DNA from 3 places in the Endozoicomonas montiporae CL-33 genome. Region 1 is predicted to be linked to each of the others. Evidence: predicted binding sites of a transcription regulator. Region 1 holds the regulator's gene; each other region holds the start of a gene.

What was found. The regulator FNR, encoded in region 1, switches genes on or off when oxygen is low (the NO sensors DNR and NnrR bind a similar motif). The targets are predictions, from matches to a motif close to TTGATNTANATCAA.
Region 2: nagE (N-acetylglucosamine-specific PTS transporter subunit IIBC) is a predicted target of FNR. The motif match lies at 3,933-3,946, and genes of this name have one in related genera.
Region 3: EZMO1_RS08865 (DMSO/selenate family reductase complex A subunit) is a predicted target of FNR. The motif match lies at 5,322-5,335, and genes of this name have one in related genera.

What each region holds. Positions count from the first base shown of each region.
Region 1 is NZ_CP013251.1:3,661,084-3,671,146, reverse strand. Features, by position in the region: gene EZMO1_RS16815 (hypothetical protein) at 1-401, opposite strand, end outside; gene EZMO1_RS16810 (hypothetical protein) at 350-1,039, opposite strand; gene ttcA (tRNA 2-thiocytidine(32) synthetase TtcA) at 1,217-2,149, opposite strand; gene EZMO1_RS16800 (TraR/DksA family transcriptional regulator) at 2,546-2,881, shown strand; gene EZMO1_RS16795 (hypothetical protein) at 2,882-3,415, opposite strand; gene EZMO1_RS16790 (adenine phosphoribosyltransferase) at 3,565-4,107, opposite strand; gene fnr (fumarate/nitrate reduction transcriptional regulator Fnr) at 4,229-4,987, opposite strand; gene hemN (oxygen-independent coproporphyrinogen III oxidase) at 5,418-6,803, opposite strand; gene EZMO1_RS16775 (sulfite exporter TauE/SafE family protein) at 6,969-7,688, opposite strand; gene ccoS (cbb3-type cytochrome oxidase assembly protein CcoS) at 7,771-7,977, opposite strand; gene EZMO1_RS16765 (heavy metal translocating P-type ATPase) at 7,980-10,063, opposite strand, start outside.
Region 2 is NZ_CP013251.1:4,014,692-4,024,754, reverse strand. Features, by position in the region: gene EZMO1_RS18415 (hypothetical protein) at 1-381, opposite strand, end outside; gene ptsG (PTS glucose transporter subunit IIBC) at 792-2,243, opposite strand; gene EZMO1_RS18405 (ABC transporter substrate-binding protein) at 2,456-3,727, opposite strand; gene nagE (N-acetylglucosamine-specific PTS transporter subunit IIBC) at 3,959-5,359, shown strand; gene EZMO1_RS28420 (hypothetical protein) at 5,411-5,908, opposite strand; gene gap (type I glyceraldehyde-3-phosphate dehydrogenase) at 6,542-7,549, shown strand; gene pyk (pyruvate kinase) at 8,129-9,565, shown strand; gene pfkA (6-phosphofructokinase) at 9,684-10,063, shown strand, end outside.
Region 3 is NZ_CP013251.1:1,967,580-1,977,642, forward strand. Features, by position in the region: gene EZMO1_RS08835 (hypothetical protein) at 1-200, opposite strand, end outside; gene EZMO1_RS08840 (4Fe-4S binding protein) at 669-1,190, opposite strand; gene EZMO1_RS08845 (TorD/DmsD family molecular chaperone) at 1,244-1,909, opposite strand; gene moaA (GTP 3',8-cyclase MoaA) at 2,131-3,111, opposite strand; molybdenum cofactor riboswitch at 3,100-3,243, opposite strand; gene mobB (molybdopterin-guanine dinucleotide biosynthesis protein B) at 3,355-3,897, shown strand; gene moeA (molybdopterin molybdotransferase MoeA) at 3,890-5,131, shown strand; gene EZMO1_RS08865 (DMSO/selenate family reductase complex A subunit) at 5,471-7,900, shown strand; gene EZMO1_RS08870 (DMSO/selenate family reductase complex B subunit) at 7,914-8,534, shown strand; gene EZMO1_RS08875 (dimethyl sulfoxide reductase anchor subunit family protein) at 8,537-9,379, shown strand; gene modC (molybdenum ABC transporter ATP-binding protein) at 9,512-10,063, opposite strand, start outside.

The DNA.
Region 1 (10,063 bases):
GATAGGGATTTTAATGATTCAACAACGGCGGGTATTTCGAGATCATTGAAAGTTAGAGGCATCATCAGAACCATATCGGACTTTTTATCCGAACTGGTTATGGAATGAATGAACAGCAGCTTTGCATAAAGGGTATGAAAGTATCCGGTGTAAAAATGTATATCGTCTCTATTGTTATTCAGTCGTTCATCAGCTTTTAAAAGTTGGTCGATGGCTTCGGTCAGGCCTTGAGGCATGCGGCTATAAGCTTTTAAAAATGGAGGATATTGATCATTAGTTTTACTTTGGGTTTCAGGGGACGGTCTTAGCAACAGACCGATGTTGTTCTCGTTGACCCCAAAAGAAGGGGTTAGCGGATGTTCAAGTGATGATCCGTCGTTGTATTCATCGAGTGTGTCCATGGCGAACACCTCTTCAACAAACTCGGGGGGAAAACACTGAAACTGTCATTAATGGTTAATTGATGCCCTGAAGGAAGCAAAGCCAACATTTCCAGATACTGAGCTTTATGGATAGAAGCGTCTATATCCGGTGAATGAATTTCCCTGAAATACATCCAGTTGACTTTGAGATCCATCAGAGGATCCAGGTCAGGAGGGGGAATGACAAAAGAATACACTGTCTGGCTTTGTGCCAGCTTTTGCAAATAGCTGGTGTTTTCTGTTGGGACATACTCGTCTTCACTGCCTTGGTACCAGATGTCATCTGGACGGGATGGAAAATTATATATTTTGCCTACCTTCTCTTCCGTTTCTTCACTGCCTCCCATGATTCTCTGGATGTTGGCATTCAGTATTGCCTGCTCCAGCAGGTCGGAGAAAGTCATTACATAAGAAAAGTTACCCATACCCTGATATCCTTCCGTGGTGAGGGTGATCAGGTCTTGCTGTGGGTTAGGCTCAGTCAGGATTGAGGCATAAAGCATGGCTGCATCTTTCTGGCCCTGCAGGCTGACCGGAAGGCCAAACAGTTTATCGGCACAGGCTGCGAAGGTAATAACCGAGGACAGAGATGTGCCGAGTAGAAGACGAAGAAACATGGCTGAAAAAAACCGGTTTAGGGTATTACCGTTTTTATCGTTGTGAAAAAGTAAAACTGAATTGGCATAGCGTTCGTTTATTAGTATTTAAGGGCTTCAGTAGCGTCGTCATTAACCGTTTGCCCTATCAACTAACTCATTGAAGTTGATAGGGCAAACATGATGCCAGAGAATGGGTCAGATGGTAGCTGGCCCAAAATTAATCACCTGCACAGTATCGTCTTCTTTGGCCGGGGTTGCTTCAGGAATATTTCCCGAAAAAATCTCCTGGCCATCTTCAAACTCGTAAGGCTTGCGCTCACCGGAGCGGTCAATGGTCAGGCTGGTGAAGTCGAACAGTTCGGTATCGGCCATCTGGGAAGGCGCAATATTCTGCATGGCGGTAAAGATGGACTCAATGCGGCTTGGGTGCCTCTTTTCCCACTCTGCCAGCATGGCTTTAATGTTTTGACGTTGCAGGTTCTCCTGTGAACCACACAGGTTGCAGGGGATGATCGGGTAGTTCTGGATTTCAGCAAAGCGGCTGATGTCTTTTTCACGACAGTAGGCCAGTGGACGGATAATCACATTGCGACCGTCGTCCGAACGAAGTTTGGGTGGCATGGCAGACAGGCGTGAGCCATAGAACATGTTCAGAAACAGGGTTTCAACAATATCGTCCTTGTGATGGCCCAGGGCGATCTTGGTGGCGCCAATCTCTTCCGCAAAAGAATACAGAGTGCCGCGACGCAGGCGGGAACACAGACCGCAGGTGGTTTTGCCTTCCGGAATCTTGGACTTAACGACAGAATATGTGTCGCGGTTAATAATGTGGTAAGGCACACCGGTAGTCTCAAGGTACTCTGGCAGAACGTGTTCAGGGAAACCTGGCTGCTTCTGGTCAAGGTTAACGGCAAACAGCTCAAAGTGGATAGGGGCACTTTTCTGAAGGCTCATCAGAATGTCCAGCATGGTGTAGCTGTCTTTGCCGCCTGACAGGCACACCATGACCCGGTCACCGTCCTCAATCATATTGAAGTCTTCAATGGCCTTGCCGGTGTGGCGTCTGAGTTTTTTCTGGAGTTTGTTAAAGTTGTATTTTTCTGCGCCAGTCAGGGTGGTCGAGGTCATAGATTTAGAACACTGATTCCGAGTTAAAGCTCGCGATTATAGCGGTGTGCAATAGTTAGCCGCAATCCGGTGCAACTACCAATAGCGACTGCGAGCAACAACAACCGCGAGAGCATTATTGATGTAGATCAATGGTCAGATGCTGTTTCCGTATAGGCAGAGTGTGTCATTATATGAGATAAAATGTTCTGCAGGGTTTGGATCATCCGCTAACTTTAATCTGTACAAGCGACAGACAGCCGACTGTGGACTTGAAGCAAGACCGATAACCTTTTATCAGGCGCTCTTGACTTGGCCTGTATTAACTTTCATGACCATTTTTGCTGAATTTACAGCAACTCAGGGATAGTCAGTACCAACAATAACCTTCGAAAACACAATATTCAGGGGATTTTTATGAGTGATCACAACAAGTTGAGAGACTGGATGCTAAACCGCCGTGATGAACTGAGCGAGCGGCTGCATAACATTAAAAAAGACGTCACTCGTAAAGCCAGTGCCGACTGGTCGGAGCAGGCACAGGAGCGTGAGAATGATGAGGTGATTGATGCTCTTGGTAATGAAGCAAAGATTGAACTGAATAAAATCAATCTGGCGCTTGATCGCATGAATAACGATGACTACGGCTATTGTGTTGGTTGCGGAGGCGAAATAGCACCTGCCCGTCTGGAAGCTATGCCCTATGCCGATCTGTGCATCAAATGCGCAGAAGCCCGCGATGCCCGTGGCTGATCATAGGCTGCGGATTGCTGTTGATGTCTGATTTTCTCCCGTCTGGCTGGTCTCCCCTGTGATCAGCCGCTCGTAACTGTCTACAAAGCTTTGCACTGAACCGGGGTTGTGGCGGTGAAAATGGTTATGCCAGAGTTTGCCAAGACCCTCGATATCATCTTTAGGCATTGAGTGTATGTTCTTTTCAGTTCTGCAATAGACCAGCCATGCAATAGCTGTTGCGTAAGAGAGGTTTGTCGCCAGCTCAAGGTGTGGATGGCAAAGAAATTCTCTCTGGCTGGCCAGTCCTCTGACCAGACTTGAAAGTTCTGATCGTTTCGCCAGATAAAAATCCCAGATATTTCGATGCATTCGCGGAGAAATATGGTAAATCCCCAGTGCCCGGTGATGATCCTGTTTGATATGAAATCCCAGCTCAGACTCTCGTGCAGCTGTTCCCAGTAACAGGTTTTCAGCCGTAGGGCTCCACATCTGGAGGTGTTTCAGGGTTGGACGAACAACGTGGAGGCGCAATTCCTTTGCACAGATTCCCATGCCTGAATCCTTGTTATGCATTATTCATTTTTATCGTATCACCCGCTTAATACTGAAGCACCAGACATTTGGAAATAAAGTGTAAGAAATATTGTACAGAGAGAACCGGTTGGTTCTCTCTCGGACAGCCTCCTAAGTGGCGGGAAGCATTATTCGCCCTCAAATGCACACAAAGAAAAAGTGGGAACGCCAGCATTTTGCAGACGACGGGAGCCACCGAGGTCGGGCAAATCCATAATGGCTGCGGCTTCAATGGTTTTTGCTCCGAGTTTTTCTATCAGCTGAACTGCAGCCAGAAGGGTTCCGCCGGTTGCAATCAGGTCGTCTACCAATAAAACGCGATCACCTTTGTGCAAACTGTCGGCGTGGACTTCCAGGCTGGCGGTGCCGTACTCCAGATCATATTCCACAGAGAGGGTCTTCGCAGGTAGCTTGCCTTTCTTGCGAAACAGAACCAGTGGCTTGTTGAGTACATAGGAGAGGTTGGAGCCGATCAGGAAGCCGCGGGCATCCATGGCGCCAATATGGCTGAAATCCAGTTCCATGTAGCGGTGGATAAAACTGTCCATCACGCCGCGCCAGGCTTTGGGGTTTTCAAAAATAGTGGTGACATCCCGAAATAGAACGCCGGGCTTCGGCCAGTCCGGAACGCTGCGAATCTGGGACTTAAGATAAAAATCGTCGATGATCATGAAATGGCAACCAGTTACTGTGCGTGTGATGTGAGGTTTGGTGGCTGGAACGGAAGCAACCGCCGGATGTGTACATAAGTACTCAACAATCCGGCAGGCTCCTGAATCCGATTACATCAGATCAGTTTGTTGCAATGATCTGCTCAATATCGGCGGCTTTCCCGCCAGCCAGAGAGCATAGTTGAACTGCATCACGAATTTCAATTTCCTTGCCAACGGCTGAAATCAGACCATTTTTCTGGAAACGTGTGAAAACGCGGCTGACCGTTTCTACCGCCAGTCCCAGATAGTTGCCCATTTCATTGCGAGACATGGACAGTCTGAACGACTGGGATGAGAAGCCACGGCGACGAAAGCGGCTGGCAAGATTGATCAGGAACGTAGCAATACGCTCATCTGCATTCTTCTTGGACAGCAGCATCATCATTTGCTGGTCTTCCCTGATCTTTTTGCTCATCAGGCGCATCAGGTGACGACGCAGCTCCGGGAAGTCATCAGACAGCATCTCCAGCTGCTCAAACGGAATTTCACACACCATGGTGGTTTCCATAGCCTGGGCGGATACCGGATACACGTCAGTGTCCATACCACTCAGGCCGAGGATTTCGCTTGGCAGATAGAAGGCAGTAATCTGTTCTTCACCTTCGTTAGTAGCAGTGTAGGTTTTGATGGCACCGGAGCGAACAGCGTAAACGCTGTCAAACGGATCCCCTTCCAGGAACAGGTGCTCACCTTTTTTCAGCGGACGACCGCGTTTAATGATGCGATCCAGATTGTCAATATCTTTCACACTCAACGCCAGCGGCAGGCACAGAGAGCTGAGACTGCAATCCCTGCAGGCCACATGGCTTGGTTGTCGGACGTTGGGCTTGGACGTCATCGAGTGCCCTCAAGGTCTTTAAATGCAAAACGCTGACTATTTTATGGAAAATATTTTGAAAGTGTAAGTGCGGTGTTGACCTACGAATGTTGATATTGATCGTTTTTTAAACTTAATTCGGCAAGTCGCATTTTGTTGCGGTTAATGCCTAGTCTCGTTGGTGGATGTTTTGTTCTTTTTTGGGGTTTTGAGCAGGTTTTTTGCGACTGGTTTGTACTGGGTTTCATCAGGAGCAATGTTTTGTTGTGTTGCTCTGTGGGGCTTCTATGGAATTATTGTGTAAAAAACGTGTCAGGCAAGGCTGATTTGATGAGGGAATATTCTTGTGGCTCTGCCTTCAGTTGATCATAGTGCCGGTGTTTTTGCTGACTGTTTTTGGGGGAATCAAAGGTTAACCGGTTAAAGTGAGTTAACCTTTGAACGTCTGAGCTTAAATAACTTTAGAAAAATGCTTCACATTATTTTGCTGCTGAAAATAACGGTCAAACACCATACAGATGTTTCTGATCAGCAGCTTGCCAGCCGGTGTTACTTCCAGAACTTCGGGTGTCACTGAGACCAGTCCGTCTTGTTCTAAAGGCTTTAGATTAATCAGTTCAGACAGGAAGTAAGTCGGAAAATCGATTCCGTATTGCTGTTCAATCATGGCTGGCTCAAGCCTGAAATGACAGATCAGCTCGTTAATAACGCTTTGGCGAATCTGGTCGTCTTTCGTCATTTTCAAGCCGCGATGCAAAGGCAGCCGGTTTTCATCAATGGCTGATTGATACTCGGCCATGTCTGTATGGTTCTGTGCGTAGGTTTTTCCTACCTTGCTGATTGAAGATACGCCCATCCCTACCAGATCGCACTGGCTGTGTGTGGTGTACCCCTGAAAGTTGCGATGCAGTGTGCCTTCTTCCTGGGCAATCGCCAGTTCATCATCGGGCAGTGCAAAATGATCCATGCCGATATACACGTAACCACTGTCTAATAATTTACGGGTGGCCTGTTGCAGTATCTGTAGTTTGACACTGGCATCGGGTAAATCTGCTTCACTGATGCGGCGCTGTGGCATAAATCGGTGTGGCAGGTGAGCGTAGTTAAATAGTGACACCCGGTCCGGTTGCATGGTGATGATTTTATTGATGGTGGTCATGAAGCCGTTCAGTGTCTGGTGAGGCAGACCGTAGATCAGATCCATATGGACGGATTTGAAGGCCATGGCGTGTGCAGCATCCAGAACAGACTGGATCTGCTCTTCCGTTTGCAGCCGGTTAACCGCTTTTTGAACGACCGGATCCAGATCCTGAACACCAATGCTGATGCGCGTAAAGCCTGAGTCGCGCAGTGTTGCCATCATGGGCCAGTCTACTTCACGGGGGTCCAGCTCTATGGAATAGTCAATATCGTTACCGTGCGACAGTGTGAAGTGTTCAGACACTTTATTGATCAGGGCACTGATCTGTTGTTCATTCAGAAACGTTGGCGTGCCGCCGCCCAGATGCAATTGTTGTACTTCCTGCTTTGCATTGTACAGTTCAGCCTGAAGTTCAATCTCCTTAAATAAATACTTCAGGTAAGTTTCCGCCTGATCCGTATTTCGGGTGACAATCTTGTTGCAGGCGCAGTAATAGCAGACGTGCTGACAAAATGGAATGTGGAAATAAAGCGACAGTGGTTTGTCAGTGGCCGAGCTGTGCCAGGCACTGGATTGATAGTGCTTTTGATCAAAGTCTTCAGAAAACTGAACGGCCGTTGGGTATGAGGTGTAGCGTGGACCAGACAGGTTGTACTTGCTGATCAGACCTGTATCCCACACGGGTGTGTTATTCATAATTATTCTCGATTGTTTTTATCAGGTCATTAGTCTGTCATCGACCTTGTGAATAGGCTTTCAGTCTATTTAATGGGTGTTCTTATATAATTGACATGTGTCAATAGGTAGGTAGCACAATTTACAGTTGAGTGAATTGTTTGATCAGGGTCAGGTTTGGAGAATTTACATGGAGTGACCGGCAAGGGTCAGCAAAGACATGATCCATTTCTGATGAGGTCCGGGCATCGCCCAGATACCAAACAGAACCATCAGTAATCCCGCCAGATTACGGGTGATAGCGGACTGAATCAATCCGGTTAACTGTCGGGCAAACAGGCCGGTTAGAAACACAGAGGGTAAGGTGCCAAGCCCAAAAGTGCCCATGAGTAATGCAGACTGCAGGGCGTTGCCCTGACTGGCGCTCCAGATCAGGGTGCTGTAAACCATTCCACAGGGTAGCCAGCCCCAGAGACTGCCCAGCGCCAGGGCATTTGGCAGACTGCAAACAGGCATCAGTCGGTTGGCCCGGGGCTGAATATGCTTCCATAGCCGTCCACCTAGCTGTTCCAGTCGTATCAGCCCTCGCCACCATCCGGTGATATAAAGTCCCATGGCAACCAGCATAAAGCCGGCAAACCATCGCAGGGCTGTATGTACACTGCGACTGAGATCACCCAGGTACCAGCCAATGCTGCCCAGAATAAAACCGGCCAGAGCATAGCTGCCAATTCTGCCTATATGATAGGCCAGCATCATAAGCGTTATCTGCCAGCGACTTTTTCCTTGCAGCGACAGGCTTAACGCGGAAGTAATGCCACCACACATACCAATACAGTGAGCGCTGCCCAGTAGTCCGATGCTGAGGGCGGTCAGGTAAACAGGCATGGTATGGCTAAGTTCCATCACCGTACTTCCGAAGTATTGTTATTGTTGCCGGTATAGCTGTTTGAACAGCTTTTCTGAAATATCATGTGTTTTGCATCTTTTAGGATTGTAAGTGGTTATCTTTCTCACTACTCTGACATGTGTCAGTCTGAGCGCTCTTTTTTGTTGCTTTATCTTCGAAAAGGATGCTGTGAGCAGGGCCTTCCAGATCATCAAACTGGCCATTATCGACCGCCCAGAAAAAGACCTTGATAGCCAGAGCAATAAACAGAACAGCGATAGGAATAAGAATAAACAGGCTTTCCATGTTTACGCCCTTATAGCTGATTGATGCACAGCCGTTGTGTCATGGGGATCGGTTCCCTGAAGCCGTTCCGGAGCAGGCTGCTTGCTCAGGCGCAAGGCGTTGCCAACCACCAATAATGAGCTCAGGGCCATACCAATTGCAGCCATCCACGGCGCAATTAACCCGCTAGCTGCCAGAGGCAGGGCAGAGAGGTTATAGAGCAGTGACCAGGCCAGATTCTGTCGAATAACCGATCGTGTTTTCCGGGCCAGCTGGCGGGCATCCAGTAAACGGCTTAAGTCGTTGGATAACAGAACCGCGTCAGCGTGGGTTTTTGCCAGATCGGAAGCACTGCCCATGGCCAGAGAGATATCGGCACCTGCCAACACCGGTACATCATTAATACCATCCCCAACCATCAGAATTCGCTCACCTTTTTGCTGTTGCCGTTTAATAAAGTCAAGCTTGTCGTCCGGGTTCGCCTCTGCCTGCCAGTGGCTGATGTTTAACTGTTCTGCAACCGAGCTAACGACGGCTGTCTGGTCACCACTGAGCAAAGTCACTTTTATGCCACTGCGCCGCAACTGACTGATCACGTTGCCCGCCTCTGAGCGTAGGCTGTCGTCTTTTATACGGAACCAGCAAAGAGGCGTATTCCGCTGACTCAACATCAGCCACTGGTCTGTTCCTTCTGGCGCTGCGGGGCTATGTCCAGCCAGACAGAAATCAGCTCTGCCGATTCGATACAGAGTGTCATTAACGACACCTTCTACCCCCTGTCCGGTGTGAGTTCTCACTTGCTCAGCGGGCATTGCCGAGGTGCGACTGCGAAAGGCTTTAGCAATAGGGTGTTCTGAATGCGCTTCCAGTGCGGCGGCAATCTGAAGCACATCTGTCTTTGAATGATCCGGGCTGATCATTCTTACCTCAGCCAGTTCAATATTACCTCTGGTCAGGGTTCCGGTTTTGTCAAAAACGACGTGGTTAATCTTTTCCAGACCTTCCAGCACATGTCCCCGGGTGATCAGAAAACCGAGTTGATGCAGGTGGCCGGTGGCTGCGGTTAATGCCGTAGGAGTAGCCAGCGACAGTGCACAGGGGCAGGTGACCACCAGTACCGATAATGTGATCCAGAACGCGTCTTCGGGAGCAACGCCCGACCAGTACCAGTAAACAGTGGTTGCCACAATCAGTACTGAAGCGACAAACCATGCTGCTACCCGGTCAGCCATTCTGGCAATGGCTGGCTTTTCATGTCGGGCATGGTTGAGCAGTTGCATAATGGCGGACATGCGGGTTTCGGCGCCTACTTGCGTTACCTTAAAGTCGATGGCGTTTTCGACATTAAGACTGCCGCCGATCACTGTGTCTCCAAGTGAGTGAGGCACCGGACGGTTTTCACCGGTCAGCATGGATTCGTCAAAACGGCTGGAACCAAGGGTAATAATGCCATCGGCAGGTATTGAGTCGCCGGGTAATACACGTACTAAGTCGCTTTTCTGTAATTCTGCGACCGGTACTCTGACGTATTCTTCGCCGACCTGCTTTAGGCAGCTTGAAGGTAGCAGGTTCTGCAAGGCTCTTGCAGCTCTTGACGTGGCATGCCTTGCCCGCAGTTCAAGGTAGCGTCCGGTCAGAAGAAAAAAGGTGAACATGGATACCGAGTCAAAATAGACTTCACCTCTGCCATTAAGTGTTGCCCACAGGCTGGCCACATAGGCACCGCCGATGGCAATAGAGACAGGCACATCCATGCTCAGGTGACGGACTCTCAGGTCTCGCAGAGCGGCTTTAAAAAAAGGCGCGGCGGAATAAAAGATGACAGGGGTTGCTACAATCGCACTGATGTAACGAATAAAATCCCGGTAAGGGTCACTCATATCATTGGTGATGGCGCCCGAATACAGGGCAACGGCATACATCATCACCTGCATGGTGCCAATGCCTGCCAGTGCCAGTCGTCTAATAAAACGACGGTTTTCTTCTTTTAATAAGGCTTCCTGTCTGTCTGCGCGCCAAGGGTGAGCTTTGTAACCAATACGGTGAATATGCAGCAGGATGGTACTCAGGGGAATCTGTTCAGGGCTCCATACGACCTGTGCTTCAT
Region 2 (10,063 bases), 350 kb from region 1:
AACCATCAGGTCCGGAGCGCCAAGACCAACGCCGATCTCTTCACCGCATTCATACAGAGCTCTGAGGTAACCTTTGTCGTCCCACGGCAGCCATTCGCCGGGCATAAAGTTGGCGTATTGCATGGTGGTACTTTCTGGAAAAGCCTCACCCAGTGCTTTCATGTTCGATTTGATGCCATTGACGAACTTTACTTCAGAAAAACCGGGGTCAATGTCGGATGTGGTGGCGGTGGCCGATTCCTGCAGGTTGATTCCGGCGATTTGCCCATCGAATGTTTCACCGAGTTTACCAATAAGCTTTGCAAATCTCTCCTGAACGGCAGGATCCCAGCGGCGTGCGGTCCAGCCATTTTGCTCGCCCTGTTGATTCATACGAGGCACTGAGCCACCTCCGTATTTTGCATCATCAAGATAGTCAGGAACGCCGCGAAGGCCCGGATCAAAGGTTGCGTCCTGTAGCTGAATGAAGAGCTTTTTATCGTGTTTGGCCAGATAGTCCAGATCTTCCTGGATGATTGAGAAGTCGTATTGATCTTCTTCCGGCTCCCGTAGTGCCTACATTATTTGCGCCCCGGAAAAGCGTTCGTGAGTGAGTGGTGGGTGATTGATGAGAGAGCTGCAGTCGCGCGCGAAGTAGACAGAATGTTTGATATTATCCCGGGCGATAGGGCAGCTTGCTTCTTTATAGTCATGATACGACTCTAAGTAACGGTCTGCGTGATTTAAAAAAACGGGGACACCCTTGAGAGGTGTCCCCGTTTCTGTTGCTTATTTAATCCGCTAAAGGATTATTAAGCAGTTGCTGGAGCCATGCCGCCAGACTTGTTCAGTTCGTTCATTTCAGTCTTGATGTTCTCAGACTGTGGACCGAAGATAGCCTGCATGTTGTTACCAACAACCATTACGCCACGAGCGCCCAGTGCCTTGATAGCAGCCTGATCAACGTTCTTCACGTCAACAACCGCTACACGCAGACGAGTGATACAAGCGTCGATGGACTTGATGTTAGCGTTGCCACCGAAAGCTTCAATCAGCTTGCCAGCCAGTTCTGGGCCAACTTCGACCTTGCCGCCAGCAGATTCGTCTTCGCGACCTGGTGTCTTCAGGTTGAACCTGGCGATAACAAAGCGGAATACGCTGTAGTACAGAGCCGCATAAACCAGACCCAGTGGGATCAGCCAGAAGGACTTGGTACCGATACCTGCGAACAGAGCGAAGTCGATGAAGCCGTGGGAGAAGGACGCGCCCATCTTGATTTCCAGGAAGTTGGTAATCACGAAGGCGAAGCCAGCCAGTACCGCGTGGATCACGTACAGGGCAGGTGCCAGGAACATGAACGAGAATTCGATTGGCTCGGTGATACCGGTCAGCATGGAAGTCAGGGCTGCGGAGATCATGATACCGCCAACACGCTTCTGTTGCTTGGTCTTGGCAGAGTGCCACATAGCGATAGCGGCAGCAGGCAGGCCGAACATCTTGAACAGGAAGCCGCCTGCCAGGAAGCCAGCAGTCGGGTCACCCGCGAAGAAGCGTGGGATGTCGCCGTTGAATACCTGACCTGCTTCGTTGATGAACTGACCCATTTCCATCTGGAAAGGAACGTTCCATACGTGGTGGATACCGAATGGAATCAGCAGACGCTCGATGAAGCCGTATACGAAGCCCATAGCAACCGGGTTACCTTCTGCAGCGTAGAAGCCGAAGGTGTCGATGGCGCGACCGATGGGAGGCCATACGAACGCCATGATGGCACCCAGGGCAATGGCGCCGAAAGCGGTTACGATTGGCACGAAACGCTTGCCCGCAAAGAAACCCAGATACTCAGGCAGCTGGATCTTGTAGAAGCGGTTAAACATGAACGCCGCCAGGGCACCGGACAGAATACCACCGAATACGCCGGTATCGATGGAGGTGATGCCCATAATGGACTTGGTTTCAACACCCATCAGGCCTGCAACCAGACCCATGGTGGCCAGCATAACAACGTAACCCACGATAGCCGCCAGAGTGGAGACGCCGTCGTTGTCAGTCAGACCCAGTACCGCACCAATGGCGAACAGCAGTGGCAGGTTGCCGAATACGGCACCACCGGCCTGTTCCATCACCTGACTCAGCAGGGAAGGCAGGAAACTAAAATCAGCAGCACCGATACCCAGCAGGATACCCGCGACTGGCAGAATGGCTACAGGCAGCATCAGCGCTCGGCCGATTTTCTGCAGCACCCCAAAGGCGTTTTGCAACATGGTGTGAAACCTCGTGATGATTGAGTCTGGTCAACGGCACACACACTGTTGTCAGGTGTGAGCCTGTGTTTGATTGTTATCGTGGGCGGAGAGTATCAAAACGTCCGTACCTCTTGGGTAAAGGAGGTAAACGAAATGTAACGAACTCTTTCTGCAAAAAGTGCGAACGAAAATGCATTGCTGTAAGTCAATTTCGTGTCAATAAGTCATGGCTATTTTGCGGGGGCCAAAAGCGCTGCAGATAGCGATATGACTGCCTGTTCGGGAGTGGCGGTCGGGACGGACATATAGCTGCTGACAAAGTTGATGACGGGTGCCTGAAGGGACTCTTTAACCGCCATTCCGTGAATGATACTGGGTACAAGAGTGCCTTCTTTGATGCTTTTGTTTAGCGCATTCAGACTCTTTTTCTGACAACCTTCGAGTTGATCTGTGGCGTCCATTCGAACAGGAATGGAACCTTTTTTATCGGTGAAGGCGATCTGGGTTTCCTTGTTCATGAGTTGTTGTGCCAGCCATTGCTGAGCTTGACGGTCTTTGAAGCGTTTGCGGTTGAAAATGACAAAGCTGTCGATGTTATAGATGAAATGATCTTCGGTACCAAAGGCGGGGCGACAGTAGAAATCTACGCCTTCGAGCTGATCGCTCATTTTGAACTCTCCCAACGCCCAGTCTCCCATCAGCATCACTGCGGCCTCATCGTTGATGATTTCCCTGGTTGCCTGATCCCAGGGCCTTCTGCTCCGGTCATTGGGTGTTAAAGATGTAATCTGCTTCAGCTTGCGAAACACTTTGATCATGGTGGGGCTGGTCAGTGCTTCTTCATCATGCTCAACCAGAGCCTGACGGTAAAAGTCTGCTCCGCCTTCTGAAAGTACAACAGACTCGAAAATGGCTGCCTGCTGCCAGGGTTCGCCACCGTGTGTCAGTGGAATGAATCCTGCTCGACGCAAGCGTGGGGCAATGGCAATCAGGTCATCCCAACTGGATGGGATTGCCAACCCGGTGTCTTCAAAGGCGGTTGGATTAATCCAGAGCCAGTTGTTGCGATGAATGCCTACCGGAATGCCGTAGTAACGGTCACGGAACTGCACCGTGTCCAATACAAACTGTGGCAGGACATTTCGCCATTGATTGCGGTTTGCAGAGCCGTCAATGTGTCTCAGCAAGTCAAGGCTGGCCCAGTTCTGAATGCCCATACCACTGATCTGCGCAGCATGAGGCGGGTTTCCAGAGATAATCTGGGACTTCAATACAGTCATGGCTTTGCCGCCGCCGCCGCCAACAATAGCCTGATCAGCCCAGGCAAATCCCGACCGGGCATAATGTTGCTTTAATACATCAACCGCTGCGGCTTCACTGGGGGAGGTCCACCAGTGGAGCACATTGATAAAGCCCCGGGTTTCGTTATGGGGTGTAGTTCCTGCCACCACTGAAGAGGCCAGACAGGTTAGAAGTGTTGTTATCAGCAGGCGCAGAATCATGGGTGAGCATTCAACCGTTGGTTTGTTACGAGCTTCGTTAAAAAATCGGGGAGATTTAAACAGAACTTGTTAATCCATCACTGGAAGGACTATTTTGCAGTAGACCAAATTACAGGTTAATGGCCGGTCTTAAATACGTGCAACTACTTGAAGTGCAGCTTTGTAACCCGTTACATTTTCATCCGAAAACTGATTTCGGCATTCTTTGATCGAAATCAAACAGCAAAAATAATGACATGCAGGGGTACGGTTGTGGATGTTTTAGGTTATTTGCAGCGTTTGGGTAAGGCATTGATGTTGCCAATAGCAACGTTACCTATTGCTGCCCTGCTGTTGCGCATCGGGCAACCGGATTTGCTGGATATTGCCTTTATGGCAGAAGCGGGCAATGCAATTTTCAGTCACTTGCCACTGTTATTTGCCATGGGTATTGCCGCCGGACTTTCGGAAGATGATGCTGGTTCCGCAGTGCTGGCAGGTGCGGTCGGTTACTTTGTATTGACGGCAGCAGCCAAAACCATCAATACAAACATCGATATGTCGTTTTTTGGCGGCATTATTGCCGGTGTTATTGCCGGGCATAGCTATAACCGTTTTCATACCGTTCAGTTGCCACAATACCTGGCTTTCTTTGGTGGTAAAAGGCTTGTGCCGATAATGACGGGCCTGATTGCCCTTGTGATGTCTGTGGTTGCCGGATTTGTCTGGCCTGCCATTCAGTCTGGTATTGATGCTTTTGCAACCGGGGTTGCTGATTCTGGCTCTTTAGGGGAGTTCATTTATGGCGTGCTGAACAGGGCGCTCATTCCTGTTGGTTTGCACCATGTTGTTAATTCTGTATTCTGGTTTGGTCTGGGTGAATATACGGATGCGGCGGGTCACATTGTTCATGGCGACTTGCCACGTTTCTTTGCAGGCGACCCCACGGCAGGCGTGTTTATGGCTGGTTTTTATCCAGTTATGATGTTTGGCTTGCCAGCGGCTGCCCTGGCGATGTATCTTGCTGCACCCAGAAAGAATCGGGCGAAAGTGGGTGGCCTGCTGTTTTCGGTTGGCCTGACAGCCTTTCTTACCGGTGTGACTGAGCCTTTGGAATTTTTATTTGTTTTTCAGGCTCCGGGTTTGTATGTCGTCCATGCCGTTCTGACCGGCTTATTGCTGGTGGTGACTAACTGGTTTGGCGTACTTCATGGTTTTGGTTTTTCCGCCGGTGCCTTTGATATGGTACTTAACTGGGGGCTGGCCACTAAACCTGTGACCCTGGTCATTATTGGTCTGGCTTTTGCTGTGATTTACTTCTGCACCTTCTATTTTGCGATCAGGGTGTTTAACCTGAAAACGCCGGGTCGTGATGAAGAGGATGTTGAACAGGGGGCGGACAGGGAGATTTCCGAATCCGGGCGAGCCAGGCAATTTATTGAGTTGCTGGGCGGTAAAGACAACTTTGATTCTGTATCCGCCTGTATTACCCGCTTACGACTGACTCTGGTAGATCGTGATAAAATTGATGAGCCGGGCCTTAAAGCTATGGGGGCTAAGGGAGTGGTGAAGCTTGGTGCCAATAACCTTCAGGTTATTCTGGGGCCACAGGCAGAAATTATTGCCGGAGAAATCAGGCAGGAACTGGCGTAACGGCTGTTCTGAAAGGTTTTGCAAACATGACAATAGTGACAAGCCGCTATATCAATTCGTTTTACTTTCTATTTCAATAGAATTGTAAGGGGTTGCCGTTGTGTGGCCCCGTTGATTTTTAGTTTGAGCATCCGGATGTGCTGATTTATTATTTTTAAATCCAGCCGCTTCAACGCTCGCAAAATCTCCACGCTTATTGAGAGAAATACAATGTTCAAGAAAGACGTAGTTATTACTGCTGAAAATGGTCTGCACACTCGTCCAGCTGCTCAGTTCGTAAAAGAAGCCAAAGGCTTCGAATGCGACATCAAACTGGAAGCTGCTGGCAAGCAGGCGAGCGCCAAGAGTCTGTTCAAGCTGCAGACTCTGGGTCTGACCCAAGGCTCCACCGTGACCATCATCGGTGAAGGCGAAGGTGCTGAAGGTGCGGTATCTCACCTGGCTGAGTTCATCACCACCCTGAAGTAATGATTTCTCTGATCCGCTGTCCGGATCGGCCGGCAGATGTTTGATGGTCCTTTTAACGACTGATTTGTAGTCGAAACTCATCGAAAGTTAGGTATAGCCGCTAATGATGGCTATATTTCAATCTGCAGGCAAAGAGATAAAAATGACTGGAAACAGCCTCAGGCACAGCAAGTGCATGAGATTGCTTCTAGAATAAGCTGAGCAAACTCGGAAGTATCAGGTTGCAACATGATGTTGTTTAAAGGCTGGTGCTTGCTGGGGTGGCTCGGCTTTTTGTCGTCTGTGAACTGTCCTACTGAGGCAGACAGCTACTGGTAGCGGGCAGGCTTGTTTCAGGAAACTCTCAGGCTGGTATGTTTTGGGGGTATTTTCGACTCAGGCTCTGTGGTTGACCAATAGTTGATTTTATTGATCAGGATCAGTTTTTTTGACCGGGTGATATAGCGTGTTCACGTCTGTGTCTTGTCGTGCATTTTGCTGTAATGATTGGAGTGGTTCTGGGTATACATTGTTTATCCTGTGAACGGCTTGCCTGTTGCTGTCCTGATGTGTGAATGTTTGTTTAGTGAGGCTGGTAATCTCTGTAAACCCTTGTGTTTAAAGGTGTTTGTAGAGATGGGTAGGTATTTTCACTAGGCTGCATTCGCTCAAAAAATCCTATTTACTAAAGGCTATAGCGGCTTGTCCGCTGTGACTAAGGGTATTGGAGACGTCATGATCAAAATCGCTATCAACGGCTACGGCCGTATCGGCCGTAATGTTCTGCGTGCACTGTATGAAGCAGGTCGCCGTGATGAATACCAGATCGTTGCTATCAACGACCTGGGCGATGCAAAAATTAACACTCACCTGACCAAGTACGACACCGTACACGGTCGTTTCAACGCTCAGGTTGAAGAAGGTGAAAACGCGCTGTTCGTAAACGGCGACGAAATCAAAACTTTCTCCGAGCGCGATCCATCCAACCTGCCATGGGCTGAGCTGGGTGTTGACGTAGTATTCGAATGTACTGGCGTATTCCGTTCCAAGGACGCTTGTCAGCCTCACCTGGACGCTGGTGCGAAGAAAGTAATCATCTCTGCTCCTGGTTCTAACGTAGACGCTACTATCGTTTACGGTGTTAACCACGAGACTCTGACTTCTGACATGACCGTTATCTCTAACGCGTCTTGCACCACTAACTGCCTGGCGCCAATTGCCAAGCCGCTGAATGATGCTTTGGGCATTGAAAAGGGTCTGATGACGACTATTCATGCTTACACAAATGATCAGCGTCTGTCTGACGTATACCATAGCGACCTGTACCGTGCTCGTGCTGCTGCACAGAACATGATCCCGACTGCTACTGGTGCTGCTGCTGCTGTTGGTCTGGTTGTTCCAGAACTGAAAGGCAAGTTCGACGGTATGGCTGTTCGCGTACCTACCATCAACGTATCTCTGGTAGACCTGAGCTTCGTTGCTGGCCGCGAAACTACTGTTGAAGAAGTAAACGAAATCGTTGCTGCTGCGGCCAAGTCTTCCGAAGCTATGAGCAAGGTTCTGCACGTGAACTACCAGCCTCTGGTTTCCATGGACTTCAACCATTGCCCGTTCTCTTCCAGCTTCGATGCGACCCAGACTCGCGTGCAAGGCAACCTGGTTAAGGTAATGTCCTGGTACGACAACGAGTGGGGCTTCTCCAACCGTATGCTGGACACCGCTAAGGCTTTCATGAACGCCTAAGTGTTGTTTGAATGAAAACACAGGCTCTTTTTCGGGCCTGTGTTTTTGTTGTAAAAGCCGGATAAGAAAAGTGTCACTTTTTATCCGCAGAAGATGTAAACAGCCGTTTTACTCATGTTTTACTCGAAATGTTTCTTCATGAGTTGTAATTGGACTGTGTTATGAGCAGTAGTAAAAAGAAGACGGTGCTCGTATTTTCAGAGTTTTCTGAATAGACCCTCGTGGCCGAACGTATCTGTTCACATTGACTGTTGTCACAGAGCAGGCTGGTCAAAGTTCATCACCCACAACAGGTCGAAGACTATACTGTCTCAAGAGACTGCCTTCTTTTTTCTGTTGTTTGCCGTACCGTGTATCCATTAATCATCAATCACGAATGAGCTCATTAACCGGGCTTTCTGATTGTTTGTTGATGGGCTCGTTGATGGCTCGTTGAAGGCTCGTTAAAGGAGAGTATTGAGCTGTAGAGCTACAACCGGTTGTCATTAAGCTGTCATACGAATGTCATTGGCAGGAAAATCCAGCAGTCCGGTTGAATTGCCACACAGGTGATCCACAGGTCAAACTTGAGAGGATAGCATGCTCAGACGTACGAAAATTGTCGCCACGCTCGGTCCTGCTACGCAGACCGATGAGCAGTTAACAAAGCTGATAAAGGCTGGTGTTAATGTTGTCCGCCTGAATTTTTCCCACGGTGATGCTGAAGATCACCGCACCCGTGCGGAACAGGTTCGCACGATCTCTACCCGCCTTGGGCGCAGTATCGCCATATTGGGTGACCTGCAGGGACCTAAGATACGCATTGGTCGTTTTCAGAACGGAAAAATTCATTTGCCCGACGGGGCAGAATTTGTTCTGGATGCAGAGCTTTCTATTGAAGCCGGTGATGAAACCCGGGTTGGACTCTCATACAAAGATTTACCTAATGACTGCAAAGTCGGCGATGTTTTGTTACTCGATGATGGCCGCCTGAGCCTGCAGGTCATCAAAATTGATGGTTCGCGCATTGTGACCACCACTCTGGACGGTGGCGAACTCTCAAACAACAAAGGCATCAATCTGGCGGGCGGTGGACTATCGGCAGACGCGTTAACCGATAAAGATAAAGCTGATATCCAGCTGGCGGCTGATATCGGGGTGGATTATCTGGCCGTCTCTTTTGTCCGCAGCCCTGATGACTTGCATCTGGCGCGTCAATTAATGCGTAAGGCTGGAGGCACTGCCAGTATTCTGTCCAAAATTGAACGTGCAGAAGTGGTGGCTGATCCCGGATTGCTTGAAGCCGTTATCCGGGCATCCGACGCTGTGATGGTGGCTCGGGGCGACCTGGGCGTTGAGATTGGTGATGCCGAGCTGATTGGCGTTCAGAAAAATATGATCAATGAAGCCCGCCGCCTGAACCGTCCGGTGATTACAGCCACCCAGATGATGGAATCCATGATACACAACACCCAGCCGACCCGTGCGGAGGTGTTTGATGTCGCCAATGCCGTGCTGGATGGTACGGATGCCGTGATGTTATCGGGTGAAACAGCCACCGGCAGGCGTCCGCATGAAGTGGTTAAGGCCATGTGCCGCATTTGCTCGGGTGCTGAAAAAAATCCTGAACTGATTGCTCATGTGGATCGAGAGGCCGTAGGCAGTTTTGAAGAAACAGATGAAGCCATTGCACTGGCAGCCACTTATGCGGCCAATAATCTTGGGGTTAAGGCCATTGTCTGTCTGACCAAGTCCGGTGCAACACCTTTATGGGTTTCCCGTATCAATACGGAACTGCCCATTATTGCCCTGACTCGCTACAAAACGACCGAGCGTCGTGTGGCTCTGTACCGGGGTGTTGAGGCTGTCGCTTTTGACAGTGGCAGTAAGTACGGTCCTGAAGTGAATGACCGTGCTATTAAAGAATTGAAAGAGCGTGGCTTGCTGGAGCCCGGCGACCGAATCATTCTGACCAAAGGGGAGAGTGAAGAGGTTGAAGGAGGCACCAACACCATGCAGATCATTACTGTTAAATAAATCCGTCGCACTGAAAGCGCATCGAGTCATCTTCACTCTTTTTCGGAAGATACTTTATTAACGCGACTTGTAACGCGAGTTTCAGACAAGTTTCAAGACTAGGGAGACGAACAGAACCATGGCAGAGATGAAAAAAATTGGCGTTCTAACTTCGGGTGGTGATGCTCCGGGTATGAATGCTGCCATTCGTTCCGTTGTACGCAGCTGCATTTACTACGGTGTTCAGCCGGTGGCGATTCATGAAGGCTACAAGGGTCTGATTGAAAACAACATGGAAGAGGTTAACGCCCGTTCCGTTGCCAATATCATCAACCAGGGTGGTACTTTCCTGAAATCTGCCCGTTGTGCAGAGTTCCGTACGCCTGAAGGCCGTACCAAGGCGTTTGAAAACGCCAAAGCAGCCGGTCTGGACGGACTGGTTGTGATCGGTGGTGACGGTTCTTTTACCGGCGCCATGCTGATTGAAAAAGAACACGGTATGCCTTGTATCGGTGTTCC
Region 3 (10,063 bases), 1.7 Mb from region 1:
TCACTACTTTGTTGTTCATAAGTATTTAAGGAAGAAAGTAAGCTTATCATTGATATCGTTCCTGCATCAACAATACTAGGGAGAGTGAAGGGCGAGTAAAAGCTGTTTGAAGTTGGGGCTATTGGCATTTTGCAGTTAGGACAGTGACTACATGCTTCAGTGATTTCTTTACCGCAGTATGAACAATTCGCTGCATTCACGCTCTGAACGGTTAAGCCTGATAAAATGAACAGAACAGTGTAAAAACACAAAGCATAATTGAAATTGCACATGTTAATTTTTTATACCAAGCTGCCATGTAATGAACACATCATAGCCCTGAATAGGCGGCTAAAAAAGTTTTCCAGCGGACGCGCCTTCGGCACGCCACTAGGAGCCTGTCCGAGAATAGTCTGCCCTACCGGCAACTGCTCCTGCGTTGCTCTAGCTCCGGCATCCATGCCGTCGTGTGGTCGTAGTAAGTTGGTCTAAAAATCCGATTTTGTTCCTCAAATAGCTCGCTATTCTCCTCTCAAAACCGAATTTTTATCTTCAATTTTCTACGATCCTCGCTACGGGCGCTATTCTCGGTCAGCCTCCCAGTATTTACCGGTGGATAATCGCAGTCAGCAATTATACCAATTCATGTTTAGAAGACGGAATTTGTATAACCTGGCAGTTGGCGGTCATTAACGGCTATGCAATGTGATGGCTTTGTCGTAACAGTCCAGCGAGCATTCACCGCAGCCGGTACACAGGGCTTCATCAATCTGTATACGGTTGTTTTGAATCTCAATGGCGTCTTCTTCACAAGCATCAATGCAGAAGTCACAGGGCTGGTTCAGGGCGAGCTGACAGTGACCACTGACCCTGGCGATGGCTTGTATACGACGGCCGTTTTCTTTGTCCAGGGCACCGGTCGGGCACTGATCAACGCACAGGTTGCAGAAGGTACAGCTACCATAATCCAGTGACAATACCGGCAGGTTTTCCAGTACCGGGTGTTTTTCTTCAGAACGGCGAATCACCCGTTGTGGGCAGGCATCGATACACTGATCACAACGGTTACACAGCGCCAGAAAGCTTGGGTTGTCCAGCGCCCAGGGCGGGCGCGGGTAGATCGATTCAGGCAATTCAACCGGTTTGGGTTTTACCAGTCGCCGAAACAGTGCGCGGCGATTGGGGGACTCAAGCTCTTCATGGGCATTCATCGATCTAACCCTTCCAAAGTTCAGCAGTCGTTAAATAGTGTTTAAGCAACTGTTCAGCGGTACAGTCTGGCGATACGGAACTCGGCTTCCGTCAGTGTCGCCAGTTGCTCCAGACTGCCTTTTGCCAGCAGGCTGATGCCACGGTATACATCGGTTTGTGCATTGTCGTACAGGATGTCCAGAAAATGCGGAGCCCATGTCAGCACATGTTCACTGAGGAAATCTTTTAATACCGCGCGCTGGGTGTCCAGACAGGCGCTGTCGGTTTCTGTTTCCACCATTTTGGCTAAACGTTCGGCCATAAACGCAAACATCAGTCCAAGGTGGTCTTCCGGTTCCCGTGTGCCTGTGTCTATTTCAACACCGCATTCCCGATAAAACTGTTTGACGGCCAGAGTCGGTTCTCCACACAGTGTCTGCTCTTCGGTCAGATACACTGAAGCCCAGGGCGCTGCTTTCAGCTCTGCGGGGCCGACGAACAGTTCGGCGTAGTCTGCTTTTATATGTTTAACCGTGGCTTCATTCAGGCTCTGTAAGCCTTGAGCAATCAGCGCCAGACCTTTGTCGATATCATTCTCTGGTACGCCGTCCTGCCCATGCTCGGCCAGTTGCTTCAGCTGTTCCAGAAACCCTGCGTCAGGTGACTGATGCAGGCACTGGTAGAGCAGCTGACAGGAAAATTGAAAATCCGCCAGAATCGTTCGGGCTTCGTTGGTCATGATGATGTCTCGTCAAACAAAGAGTGAAATAGCAGGCTCTGTGAAAGAAATAATCCCATTTCGGGACAGGGAAGTCTCTTGGGGCTTTTCCGATAGCGGTTTCGTCTTCAGCACAGTGCTCAGTGGAGAATGTTCCGGTGAGAATGCTCCGGGAAGGCTCCCGGAGAAAGTGCGAGTATGGTCAGATTGAAAACTGAGGGGCGCTATTTTCGGAATGCCTCTCAGCCACCAATTTGCGCCAGAGTGGCAGTGCCTCCGGTGTAACCGTTCTGCAAAAAGTGCTTATCCTGCTTCAGTTGCAGGAAGTTCTGAATACGGCTGATCAGTTCCGGCTGCTGTTCATCGTTCTGCAGCAGATGCCTGAGATCGTAACCCTGATCACCAAACAGGCACAGTTGCAACTTGCCCAGACTGTTCACCCGCAGGCGGTTACAGTCTTCGCAGAAGTCCGGTGAATAAGGCGTGATCAGGCCAATACGACCACGATAGTCCGGGTGGAAGTACTCCTGCGCCGGACCGGCAGACTTGTGTCGGGCGACTCTTACCCAGCCGCTTTCAAGCAGTTGATCACGGACAGTACTGCCTTCCAGATGATGCTGGTTAAAGAAATCCTGATTGTCACCGGTTTGCATCAGCTCGATGAAACGCAGAGTAATGGGTTGCTCTTTAATCCAGTTCAGGAAGTCGGGCAGTTGATCAGCGTTGTGACCGCGCATCAAAACGGCATTAACCTTGAAACCGGTCATGCCCAGTTCAAACCCTTTGTCGATGCCGCTGAGGGTTTCCTGCAGACGGTTATGGCCGGTAATGGTTTCAAAGCCGCGGGCGTCCAGGCTGTCAACGCTGACATTGATGGCATCCACCCCGGCTTCCAGCCAGGATTCAATCCGCTGATCCATCTTGTAACCATTGGTGGTCATGGCAACGGTCTGAATACCGGGAATCTGTTTGATCGTGGTGACAATGCTGTTAAATTCATGACGCAGAGTCGGCTCTCCGCCGGTAATACGCACTTTTTCAACACCCAGTCGGGCGAAGGCGGTCACCAGACGGCGGATTTCATCCACGGTCAGGGATTCTTTGTGATGGTGCTCTTCACACCCGTCCGGTAAGCAGTAGTTACAGCGGAAGTTACACAGATCAGTAACAGAGAGTCTTAGATAGGGGAAAGTCCGCCCCTGATTGTCTTGCAAACGTAGCATCAAACACCTTTCCAAATACGGGAGGCACTGACATTTCTGTCAGCACCCTGGTAGCAGCGCGCACATCTTTCTGCTACGGCTTCAGAACCATGCCATGGGTTTAGGCCCGGAAGCTCGGCGCTCTTTAAAGATAGAGTTGTTACGGGCTATCCTAACCATCTGTCACGGTGATTGCTATATGGAAATGCCGCTTTGTGAAAAAATGTTTATGATATTGTTCGATATTTGTTGAATTTGTGCGTTATGCAAGCTGTAGAGTGTCAAATACCCCTGATTGGTTTTGCGGCGTTCAGTGGAACCGGCAAAACCACTCTGTTGGAAAAGCTGTTGCCCCTGCTGGTCAAGCGAAATCTCAGAGTGGGAATGGTGAAAGCCTCACACCATGATATTGAGCCGGATAAACCGGGAAAAGACAGTTATCGTCTGCGTCATGCCGGAGCCCTGCAACTGGTGCTCAGTACGCCGCACCGGTCCATCTGTTATACCGAGCGAAATCCGGAGATATCACGAAAGTTATCAGACCAGCTCCGGTTGCTGGATCTTGAACGTCTGGATCTGGTGGTGGTTGAAGGCTTTCGGGACGAGCCTTTCCCGAAAATAGAACTGCATCGTCCGGTTCGAAATAAACCACTGCTGTATCCGAATGACGCCAACGTGATTGCGATTGCCAGAGACGATCAGGGCTATCAGCCGGAGCGTCCCATGCCTGTTCTGGACCTTAATCAGCCAGAACAGATTGCTGATTTTATTTTTACCACAATATTAAAGGAAACTTCCCATGACTGATTGCTGTTCAGCCCCGGGACTGATGCCTCTGGAACAGGGACTGGAAAAGCTCTGTCAGGAAATCACCACGGTGACAGAAACTGAAGCGGTGATTCTGGACAATGCGCTGGACAGAATTCTTGCGCAGAGTGTGATTTCACCGGTGAATGTACCGTCCCACAACAATTCAGCGATGGATGGTTATGCCCTTCGTCTGGGTGATCTGGCCAATGCGGATACGTTGCCGCTGGCCGGACAGTCGCTGGCGGGGCATCCGTTTCAGGGTGAAATGCCGGCAGGGCACTGTGTCCGGATTATGACCGGTGCCAGCGTACCGGATGGTGCGGATACAGTGATTATGCAGGAGCAGGTAAACGTCACCGATCATGGCATTCAGTTTTTGAATAAGCCCAACAAGACAGGCAGCAACATTCGTCTGGCGGGTGAAGATATCCCGGAAGGCTGTGAGGTGTTTACTGCGGGTCATAAAGTACGTGCGCAGGATCTGGGGCTTCTGGCTTCACTGGGTGTGCCAGAGGTAAACGTATATCGTCGTATTAAGGTGGCGCTTTTTTCTACAGGCGATGAGCTGAAGCTGCCCGGTCAGTCGTTGGGTCCGGGTGATATTTACGACAGTAATCGTTTTGCCCTGAAAGCCATGTTAAAGCGTCTGGGAGCTGACATTCTGGATCTCGGACTGATTGCCGATGACCCGGATGCTTTGCGACAAGCCTTTTCGGAAGCCGACTGTCAGGCAGATGTTGTCATTACGTCAGGCGGCGTGTCGGTGGGGGATGCTGATTTTGTGAAAGATATTCTGCAGGAAATGGGCAGGATGTCGTTCTGGAAGCTGGCGATCAAGCCGGGTAAGCCGTTTGCCTTTGGACGACTGCCAAACAGCTGGTTTATCGGACTGCCGGGTAATCCGGTGTCTGCAACCGTCACCTTTCAGCAGTTGGCGACACCGGCGTTGATGCATCTGATGGGTGCCAGACAGGCAGAGCTGCAAACCATTCAGGCCATCTGCAAAACGCCCCTGAAAAAAGGCCCCGGTCGTCGTGAGTTTCAGCGCGGTATTCTGTCAACGGGCGACAATGGTCAGATGGAAGTCGTTACCACGGGCAGTCAGGGTTCTGGTGTCATGCGCTCCATGGGGCTGGCGAACTGTTATATCGTTCTCCCTGAGGAGCAGGGTAATGTGGCAGAGGGTGAGCAGGTGACGGTTCAGCTGTTTAATCATCTGTTGATGAACTGATCTATTAGTCACCACCATTTAACCGATAACTCCGTCATTTTTCGAGATGGCGGCAAACCTGAATAATTCTCAACTGCGGGTACGTCAGGGCTTTGCGGCATCTGACAAGTGTATGTCGCATCGGTGTTGGTAGCTCGTCGCATAGCCACTGAACGTTATATTTGATAGCACAAAAAATAGTCATTAAAAATTGATCCAGATCAATTCTGTCTTCTAAATCCAGCCGTTAGTATGCACGCTGTCTGAATCCTGACTGAGCGATTCTTATTCAGCAGCGGCGTGCGACTGCTCAATAAGTGTTCTGCTACTCAGGTCAAACCAAGCTGACCGGAACACTCAATGAAAAACTGGCTTGATAAAACCATCCTGTCGCCTATGAAACGGCGAAACTTTATGAAGTGGGGCTCTCTGGTAGGGGGAGCTGCTGTAGCCAGCGCAGGACTGCCATTGAAGTCTGTTGCCAAAACCGCTTCTACTGCTTCAACAGCCTCTGAAAACAAAACTACCTGGTCCGCCTGTATGGTGAACTGTGGTAGCCGTTGTGCGCTGCGTGTTCACACGACTGACGGCGTAATTACCCATGTTGAAACCGATAACCGTGGTGATGACCAGTACGGCCAGCACCAGATGCGTGCGTGCCTGCGTGGTCGTTCTATCAAGCACCGCGTATACAACCCTGATCGTCTGAAATACCCGATGAAGCGGGTAGGTCAGCGTGGTGAAGGCAAGTTCGAACGCATCAGCTGGGATGAAGCCCTGGATCTGATGGCGGACAAGCTGAAGTACACCATCGACAACTATGGCAACGACGCTATCTTCATGACTTACGGTTCCGGTACTCAGGGTATGCGTACCGACGGTAAGGATTCTTTCAAGCGTCTGTTTAACATGATGGGTGGCTTCCTGGATTACTACGGTAACTACAGCTGGGGTCAGATCATGATGGCGACGCCGTTTACTTACGGTAATAAAAAGCCAAACTCCTACGGCAGCTTTACCTCCGAAATTGAAAACGCCGAGCTGTTGGTGATGTTCGGTTACAACCCGGCAGAGACCCGCATGAGTGGTGGTGGTGAAATCTACGACCACGTAACAGCACAGCGCAAAAAGAATGTTCGCACCATTATCATCGATCCGCGCTATACCGACACCATGCTCGGCAAGGAAGATGAGTGGCTGCCAATCCGTCCGGGTACCGATGCTGCACTGGTCGAAGCGATTGCCCATGTTCTGATTACCGAGGACATGGTGGATCAGGCATTTCTGGACAAGTTCTGTCAGGGTTACGATGAAAAGACCCTGCCAGCCAGCGCGCCTGCCAATGGTCATTACAAAGCACACATTCTGGGTCAGGGTGCTGACGGTATCGAAAAGACCCCTGAATGGGCTGCTGGTATTACCGGCATTCCAGCCAAAAAGATTATTCAGCTGGCTCGTGAAATTGGTACTGCTAAACCTGTTTACATTACTCAGGGTACCGGTATCCAGCGTCAGTCTAATGGTGAGCAGGCTTCCCGCTCCATTATTATGCTGCCGATTCTGACTGGTAACATCGGTCTGCCTGGCACTAACACCGGTGATATGCCAGGTAACTTCAGCTATCCGGCGGCTCGTCTGCCTGTCGGCGACAACCCGATTAAAGTGCGTGTGCCGTTCTTTAAGTGGGTGGATGCGATCTGGCGTCACGATGAAATGACTGACATTACAGACGGTATTCAGGGTGAGAAAAGCCTGAAAAATCCGATCAAATTCCTGATCAGTCATTCCGGTAACGTGCTGATGAACCAGCATGCCAACCTGAACAACCAGAAAAAAATCATTGGTGACGAAAGTCTGGCCGAGTTCATTGTTGTGGTGGATAACCACATGACCGCCAGTGCCCGTTATGCAGACCTGTTGCTGCCGGACGTGACCACCATCGAGAACAACGAAGTCAGCTCCGACGGATATTCTTCCGGTGTGATGGGTGGTCTGTTCCCGCTGGTACGTGCCATTGAGCCTTTGTACGAGACTAAATGTTCTTACGACATGTGTGTGGGTCTGGCCGAGCGTCTGGGTATTAAAGATCAGTACACAGAAGGTCGTACCCGTGACCAGTGGCTGGAACATCTGTATGCCGGTGCGAAACAGAAAGACGACAGAATTCCTACACTGGAAGCACTGCGCGAGCAGGGACCATGGCTGATTATGGCGCCGGAAGAAGGTCGTATTGCTCTGGAAGATTTCCGTAAAGATCCGGTGAATAATCCAGTTGGCACGCCATCCGGTCGTATCGAAATTTACTCCACCGGTCTGGAGAAAATCGCCAAAGAGTGGATTCTGCCGGAAGGTGATGTCATCACCCCGATTCCACAGTATGTGAATGCCTGGGAAAGCCATCTGGACCCGAAAACCAAAGACTTCCCGTTGCAGCTGGTGGGTTATCACACCAAAGGCCGGGTACATTCCACTTACCACAATATTCCCGAGCTGCGTGAAGCGGTGTTTGACGGTGTCTGGATGAACCCTGTAGATGCCGCTGCCCGCGGACTGAAGAGTGGTGACCGGATTCGTGTCTGGAATGACCGTGGTGAAATTCACGTCGCCGTTAAGGTAACACCACGCATCATGCCGGGTGTGACCGCACTGGGGCAGGGCGCCTGGTTCAAACCAAACCGTAAAGGTATCGACAAGGGTGGCTGCCTTAACACGCTGACCTCCGAACGTCCGACACCTTTGTCCAAAGGTAACGGACAGCACACCATGCTGGTTGAAATCGCCAAGATCTGAGGGTACTGAATAAATGGCTCAAATGGGATTCTATGTCGATACCAGTAAGTGTACCGGCTGTAAAACCTGTCAACTGTCTTGTAAAGACACAAACGACCTGCCTGTAGGGGTCAACTACCGTCGTGTTTACGAATACGCCGGTGGTGACTGGGTGCAGCATGAAGATGGCACCTTCAGCAACGATGTGTTTGCTTACTATGTGTCTGTCAGCTGTAATCACTGCGCCGAACCAGCCTGTGCCAAAGCCTGTCCTACAGGTGCCATGCACAAGCGCGAAGAAGACGGTCTGGTGGTCGTCAATGACAGCGTATGCGTCGGCTGTCGTTACTGTGAAATGGCTTGCCCCTACGGTGCGCCGCAGTTTAACCCGGTCAAGAAAGTCATGAGCAAGTGCGATGGCTGCTACAAGCGTGTTGCTGAAGGTCAGCAACCGGTTTGTGTCGAGTCCTGCCCGCTGCGTGCGCTGGAGTTTGGCCCGATCGACGAACTGTGTGCCAAATACGGCAGCCGCGCCGATGTGGCACCACTGCCGGATCCAAAGCTGACTGATCCATCGCTGATCATTGGCACCTGTCGCAATACCCGCCTGACCGGTGACACCACAGGCAAAATCGAGAATCCACAGGAGGTGTAATCGTGAGTCAGTTATCTCTGGTTTTCTTTACCGTTCTGGCGCAGAGCGCCGTCGGTTTATTCGTTGCACTGGGTTTGGTGGAAATGCTCGCCAAACCGAACGAGCAGGTCATGACCCGCTCGTTCATGGCGGTGTTTGTCCTGCTGGGTATTGGTGCTGTGGCATCGGTGACTCATCTGGCGCAGCCGCTGCGTATGTTTAATGTGATGTTTGGTGTGGCTCACGCTTCGCCACTGAGTCTGGAAATTGTGGCACTGAGCCTGTTTGGTGGTGCAGGTGTCGTTTATACCGCCATGCGCCTGTTCGGTATTGCGCCGGGCCTGCAAAAGCTGTTGCTGCCTGTCGCCATGGTGCTGGGTATCGTACTGATTCTGGCCATTGCCAAAGTGTACACGCTGGCGACTGTGCCAACCTGGAACAGCAACTGGACCACTTTCCAGTTCCTGATGACGGCTGCTGTGGTAGGCCCTCTGGCAGCCGCTGCACTGTTGCGTTTCCAGTCCGTTGAACTGGGTGCTGTGCAAATGCTGGCTGACAAAGCGTTGGCGACCACCGTACTGATGACCATGGCGATGGCTCTGGTTGGTTATGTGGGTTATCTGTTCTGGCTGGGACAGTTGCCGGTAGCCGTTAATCCTCTGGCGATGCTGAGCTATGGTCAGATGCTGGCAATGGTTCGCATGGTACTGCTGGTGGGTGGTGTGCTGATGTTTGCAGTGTCTGCCCTGCGTGGCGGCAGCTGTGGCTATCAGGCCGCTACCAGCTTTGTGATGGTGCTGGTGTCCGAGTTTATGGGACGCGCCTTCTTCTACGATATCTACCTGAGTGCCGGCTCCGGCATGTAATACCCTATAGGGTATTAGTGATATCGTCTGACAGCCCCGAACTATTTGTTACTGGTTTCGGGGTTGTTTTTTCTTCACTTGAACAAATTCCGGGTAGGTATCAATTGGGCAGTTAGTACTGTTTGGTCAATGTCAGACTACCTCCAGCCCCGATGATTTAAAGCAGGCAAAAACGTCTTTTCCAACACCCAGTTGCAATCGGTCAAACGATTTTCTGGTGATCTGGCAGATCAACTCCTGTTCACCCAGACTCAGGCAGAGTAATACGTGATGATTACCTTGCTCCTGTACGCTGGCAACATGAACCGGAATGCAGTTCAGGATACTGGATGATTCCAGTGGTGTGAGTGTCAGACTGATTTCACTGGCTGGCAGCACGACCCTGACCTGAGTGTTTTCAGGAATATCGAGCTGACCCACATGCAGCTGGTGTCCATCGACCTGGATATCGGTCAGTCCATAGTGAGGGTGATGTTCCAATACCGTGGCGTCCAGAGCAGACAGCTTCTGGTCATTGTTGCCCTGATCTTCCAGACGATTAATCAACCGACGACAGCTGCCTTTTTCAATCACCTGACCCTGATGCATGAGCAACAAGTTGTCTGCCAGTCGTGCTACCTCTTCTTTCGAATGGCTGACAAATACCACAGGGATATTAAATTCCCGCTGAATCTGTTTCAGGCA